DNA from 2 places in the Marinomonas profundi genome. Region 1 is predicted to be linked to the other one. Evidence: predicted binding sites of a transcription regulator. Region 1 holds the regulator's gene; the other holds the start of a gene.

Region 1 (3,231 bases):
TATTCAACCAGTGAATCGAAGCTTGAAATCATCGGCGACGGTTATTTAAGCCGCATGCAAAACTCTATTTCTGCCGACTACATTCTATACATGATCAACGACGGCACTTTTAGCGCAGAAAAGCAGGGCTCAGGAAGGGTCTTCATGACACTACAACCAGAAGCACCTGAGGCAAATCAGTAAATGGCGTTATTAGAAGCAATAAACCTCGCGAAGAGCTACAAAAAGAGAGCCGTTGTCAAAGACGTGTCCATCGCCGTTGAATCAGGCCAAGCGGTTGGCCTGCTTGGGCCAAATGGCGCCGGAAAAACAACATGCTTTTATATGATAGTTGGCATGGTTGCTAATGACGCGGGCGGCATTTTTATTGATGGTCACGACATTACAAAAGATGCCATGCACACTCGAGCTCAAAAAGGCATTGGCTACCTTCCGCAAGAGGCGTCTATTTTTCGTAAAATGTCGGTTGAAGATAATATTACCGCCATACTAGAGACACGCAAAGAGCTCAAAAAAAGCCAACAAAAAGAGCGACTTGAAGAACTACTGGAAGAGTTTCACATCACTCACATTCGTAGCAATCTGGGCATGGCACTGTCGGGTGGAGAAAGACGTCGTGTAGAAATCGCCCGTGCCGTTGCGATGAACCCCAAATTCATCTTACTTGACGAACCCTTCGCCGGGGTCGATCCCATCTCCGTTGGAGACATAAAACTCATTATCAAACACCTCCAAGAAAGCGGCATCGGCGTCTTAATAACCGATCACAATGTCAGAGAAACACTAGACATATGCGATAAAGCTTATATTGTTGGCAACGGTTATATCATAGCCTCTGGCAACGCCAACGAGGTCATTAACAACGAGCAAGTAAAAAAGGTCTATTTAGGCGACGACTTCCGCCTGTAACCCCTTATCATTGCTGTAGAAAGGGAGTAGTATGCACAACTCGTTCCAATTCACTCAAATAAAAAGAGTTGCTCTATGAAGCAGTCTTTACAGTTAAAGCTGGGTCAACAGCTGACTATGACCCCTCAGTTGCAACAAGCGATTCGTTTGCTGCAACTTTCTACGTTGGATTTAAAGCAAGAAATTCACGAGTTCCTTGAGTCTAACCCACTCCTTGAGCTAGATGACGATGAGCCGCTCCACACAGATATCCCTGCCAGCATTGAATCAAAAAGTGCCACCGACCCTTTGGCCGACAACGCTTCTGGCGAAAACAGCAACGAAGAAGCCGGGGTAGAATCTGAATGGACAGAAAACATCCCAGAAGAACTATCGATTGACAGTAACTGGGACGACACCTATCAAAGCTCCGCCGCGGTCAGTGATCACAACAATAGCTATGAAGGGGAAAGCGACTTTGAAAGCCGCAACGCGCCCGCCGAAAGCATTCAAGATCATTTAATCTGGCAACTCAATCTCACCCATATGTCAGACAGAGACATAGAAATAGCCTACGCCATCATTGAATGCGTTCAGCCCGATGGCTACTTAAGCATCTCCCCCGATGACATTTGGGAATCGTTGGGTACTGAGCTAGAAGATTTGGATATAGAAGAAGTCATTGCCGTCCAACACAGGTTACAGCGCTTTGACCCTGTGGGTGTTTGCTCAATCGACCTGCGCGATTGCTTACTGGTTCAATTAGAAGCTTTTCGAACCCACCCGCTCTATAAAAGCACCCACAACCTGATCAATCATTATCTGCCACTGTTAGGCAATCGTGACTTTGTTCAACTTAGCCGTAAAACCAAACTAAAAGAGGAAGCACTAAAAGAAGTTGTCAGCTTAATACAACAATTGAACCCTCGCCCTGGCTCACTGATTGATGTCGATGACACCGACTATGTTATTCCTGACGTTTCAGTGAAAAAACACCAAGGAGTCTGGCAAGTAGAGCTCAATAACGAAGCATTGCCTCCGGTTAAAATAAATGAAACCTATTCAGCCATGGTCAGTACGGTCGCAACAGCGGAAGACGCAAGCTACATAAAAACATCACTCCAAGAAGCCAAATGGTTCATGAAAAGCTTACAAAGCCGTAATGAAACCCTATTAAAAGTGGCCAGCTGTATTGTTAATCGACAAATTGAATTTTTCGAATTAGGCGAAGAAGCCATGAAACCCATGGTGTTGCATGATGTCGCCGAAGAAGTCGGCATGCACGAGTCAACTATTTCTCGCGTGACGACACAAAAATACATGCATACGCCAAAAGGCATTTTTGAGCTCAAATACTTTTTTTCTAGTCATGTTAATACCGCCTCTGGAGGAGAGTGTTCTTCTACTGCGATACGGGCTATGATTAAGAAACTAGTGGCTGAAGAGCCAGCAAAAAAACCTTTAAGTGATAATAAATTAGCGGCTATTTTGGCCGATCAAGGCATACAGGTCGCTAGACGAACTGTCGCCAAATATCGTGAGGCGATGAACATCCCTCCTTCCAATGAACGAAAACGACTGGTCTAAACGGAAAGCATTTTATCATGTCCTTGAAAACATTATTAAAAGCAGATCTTGTTCTCGCAAAACAAGAAATCGTTAGTAAAAAACGTGTTCTAGAAAGTATTGCCGAAACCGCCGCCAATCGACTGCATTGCAACAATGAAGAGATTTATGATGCACTACTCGGTCGAGAAAAACTGGGCAGCACCGGCATAGGCAATGGCATCGCCATTCCACACTGCCGCCTAGAGTCCGCCAACCATACCGCCATCGTAGTGATGTCGCTGCAAAGCCCAATTGACTTTGACTCAATTGACAAACGCGCCGTTGACCTTATTTTTGCTTTAATTGTGCCACCTAATGAATGCGATCAACATCTTGCCAGCCTAGCGCAAATTGCCGAATTGGCGCAGTCAGCGGAAGCATTAGAAAAGCTACGCAGCGCCCAAAGCAACCAAGAATTATTCGATATTTTTGAATCCTTAATATAGGAAAAGCGTATGCAGGAAGAGTCGATCACCATTATCAATAAACTGGGCCTACACGCCCGCGCAGCCGGCAAGCTGGTCGAAACCACCAGCCAATTTTCTTGTGACATTACCATCGAAAAAGAAGGCCGTAATGTTGACGGTAAAAGCATTATGGCGATGATGATGCTGGCAGCGGGAAAAGGCACTGAAATTCGCATCAAGACCAATGGCGATGATGAAAACGAAGCAATCAAAGCCATTATAGATCTCATCAATAACCGCTTTGGTGAAGACGAATAACCCTATGTCA
Region 2 (3,231 bases), 720 kb from region 1:
AATTCTGTTTGATTATTGATGTCGTCTACCCAACCACAGGCCTTTTCTAGCGCTCGAATAATCGCAAGATGAGCCGCTTGATGTTGCTCAGCCCAGTGGGTGTTTACGCCAAATACTTTTTCCGGTGTGCTGCCCCAAATCTCATAGCCGGTTACCAACATATGACCAACCCCCTGCTCAACAGCCAAACTGTTCCAAGGTTCGCCCACACAATAACCGTCAATGTCACCTTGTTTTAGGCTATCAAGCATCTTCACCGGAGGCACAACAATAATTTGAACGTCTTTATCTGAGTCAATCCCAGCTCGGCTAAGCCAGTCGCGTAACTGATAATTATGCGAAGAATAAGGGTACACAATCGCAAAACGCAGCGGCGCAGCCTTCGCACCTCGGTGATCTATAAGTCGCCTTAATGCGACGCCGGTACGAATATCCACCGACGCTTCGGCAAAGTCTTGCAACTGTTCATAAAGCACATTAGCCACAGTGATACCATTGCCGTTATGGCTCACCGTAAAGCTGGTTTGCATGGCGGTTTTGATCGTACCAATGCCCAAACTGGCGGCAATCGGCATAGAGGCCAACATATGCGCGCCATCGAGCAGGTTGAACGCCACTTTATCGCGGATACTGGCCCAGGAGGCTTCTTTCGACAACGCCACCGCCACGCCCTCTTGGGTAAAAAAGCCCTTTTCCTGGGCAATCACAAAGGGCGCACAATCAATTAACGGGATAAAACCAATACGCACTGGCTCAGCACTCTGCATGATATTACTTGTTTCCACTAAGCTCATTTTGAACCTCCCATCAAATCCATCACCGCAATCACATTTCGCGCCACATCCGTCATACGCTGACTGCGATCCATCGCTAGCTTTCTCAATGCTTGATAGGCAGCGGGCTCATCACATTTTTGATGTTTCATTATTAGTCCTTTCGCTTTGTCTATCAGCTTACGATCCTCAAGCTGAGTTTTTACCGATTCCAGTTCAGACCTTAATGCTTGGAATTCTCGAAATCGTGCAATGGCAACTTGCAGCAATGCCTTCACACTCGCGCTGTTGACACCGTCAACAACATACGCACTGACACCCGCTCGAATGGCGGCCTCTACGTGTCGAGAGTCGTCTTCTTCGGCGAACATCACAATGGGACGCGGGTTGTCTTGAGTAAGGCGGGACATATTTTCCAACATATCTCTGTCAGGGGATTCAATATCAATAATCACCATATCCGGTTGGGACTCATTCACCGCTTCTGTCAAATTTTTAGCATTTTCCAGTCGTCTAATAACACGATAACCGTTATCTAGCATCGCCTGCTCGACAATAGCGGCTCGCGCGGGCTCATTATCAACAAGCATTACGGTCAACTCTTTTGCTGGGGGCGCTGGCATGGTGCATTCTCTTAAAAAAACAATAAACGACCTTTAAGCAGATGCAATATGTGCGCCATTTTGACAATCGAAGAAATGACAAAAAGAGACTAAAAAAGCCTATTTAGGGCTTTAAAGACAAATAAAATAGGGATTTAAGAAGAGAAAGCACGATGGTGTGCAAAAAAAGTGCAGATTAAAAGTCTCAAGAACCAAATCAATGCACACAATATGTGTTAAATACCGTGTTTTAATAAACCATGGCGTTTTATAGATTAAAGCGCCGTGTCATATCGCTTTGCCAACAAAGCAAGTGACAACCTATCTTTCGTATCTGTCTTTTTGAAAATAGACGTCAGATGGGCTTTTACCGTGCGTTCGGTAATATTCATCGCTGACGCAATGTGCTTATTAGACAAACCTTTAGCCACATATTGCGCGACATCCCATTCACGTTCCGACAAGCTTCGAAGGCTACCGTCAGCAGAAGATGAAACACCTGCCGACTGCATAATTAACTGCTGGATAAACGCTTTCCCGCCCCAAATTTCACCCGAATCAATCACGGACAAAACCAAAGACAACTGCTCTTTACCAATATAAGGAGCACATTGCCCGTTCACCCCAACAGAAAAAAGCCTCAGCGCCGCAGATTGACTAGATTGGTTGGGAAATACGATAAGTTTTTGTTGAGGAAAAGCCAATCGCAAGGCGACAACCTCTTCAACTTGCTTCGAAAAGTTTTGATCGTCTAAATAAACAAAACAATAACGAAAGTCTGCCGACGCCATTGATAGCGCATCCTGTGTATCAGCCAACGTCTCAACACGAGCCAATACAACACTAGAACTGACGATTTGTTTCCAATGCTTCCATACATCTTCGTTTGTATTCCAACACAAAATGTTCAAAATGAATCTCGTCCCTTTAAGTGCGATTTGACTATTTTAACCAGCAAATACAAATGAAATGTTAACATTTGTTATTTTCTATCGAGCCACTAGATTTTTTTGTAATTAACGCTCACGAAGCGCGTTTTGCTTCGCCTTTAAAACCGGCTTTAACAGATAATCCAACAAGGTTTTCTTACCAGTAATAATGTCTACTGTTGCTTGCATACCCGGAATAATCGGCAAAGGCGCCTGCTCTGTGCCTAAATAATTTTTGTCTGTTTTCACCCTAACCAAATAAAAGCTGTTGCCTTCCTCATCTAAGATGGTATCAGCACTGATATTTTCCACCTTGCCATGCAGGCCACCAAAAATAGCGAAGTCATACGCAGAAAGTTTTACCACGGCATTAAAATTGGGCTGTATAAAACCAATATTCTCAGGACGTACCCTTGCCTCAATCAATAAAGAATCTTCTATTGGCACTATTTCCATCAGATTCATGCCCGGTTTTATCACGCCACCTACCGTGTTAATTTGCAGTTGTTTGACAATCCCTTTTACTGGCGAACGCACCTGTGTTCTTGAGACTTTATCTTCAAGTGACACGCTCGCTTCTCTTAGTTGGTCTAGTTTACTGCGCACCCCGGTTAAATCTTCTTGGGCCTCCGCTCGGAACGTCGCAGCACTTTCTTTGAGCTTACTTTGCGCTTCTTTTAATGCCGACAACGCTCTAGGAGCGGCCAATTGCGCTGCTTCTAAATCCCCTTGCAATTGATTCACTTCTCGCTCCAATTGCAACAGCTCAACCCTTGAAACCGCCCCCTGTTCAAACGCTGGACGCGTTAACGCCAGTTCCTCTTTAGAAAAAGCAAAGCTCTGCTTTAAATTCTCTAACTTGGCTTGTAACTCGACAATCTCTTGTTTCTTCTGTTCTATTTGTTGTTGAAAGCCAACTTGACTCGC

The links. The regulator sigma-54, encoded in region 1, starts transcription at its own class of promoters, with help from an activator protein. The targets are predictions, from matches to a motif close to TGGCACNNNNNTTGCTNT.
Region 2: J8N69_RS00395 (ANTAR domain-containing response regulator) is a predicted target of sigma-54. The motif match lies at 1,437-1,454, and genes of this name have one in related genera.

The regions. Positions count from the first base shown of each region.
Region 1 is NZ_CP073013.1:3,006,929-3,010,159, reverse strand. Features, by position in the region: gene lptA (lipopolysaccharide transport periplasmic protein LptA) at 1-183, shown strand, start outside; gene lptB (LPS export ABC transporter ATP-binding protein) at 184-909, shown strand; gene J8N69_RS13980 (RNA polymerase factor sigma-54) at 985-2,475, shown strand; gene ptsN (PTS IIA-like nitrogen regulatory protein PtsN) at 2,493-2,942, shown strand; gene J8N69_RS13970 (HPr family phosphocarrier protein) at 2,952-3,221, shown strand; gene mgtE (magnesium transporter) at 3,226-3,231, shown strand, end outside.
Region 2 is NZ_CP073013.1:83,491-86,721, forward strand. Features, by position in the region: gene J8N69_RS00390 (CmpA/NrtA family ABC transporter substrate-binding protein) at 1-794, opposite strand, end outside; gene J8N69_RS00395 (ANTAR domain-containing response regulator) at 791-1,396, opposite strand; gene J8N69_RS00400 (response regulator transcription factor) at 1,651-2,286, opposite strand; gene J8N69_RS00405 (HlyD family type I secretion periplasmic adaptor subunit) at 2,392-3,231, opposite strand, start outside.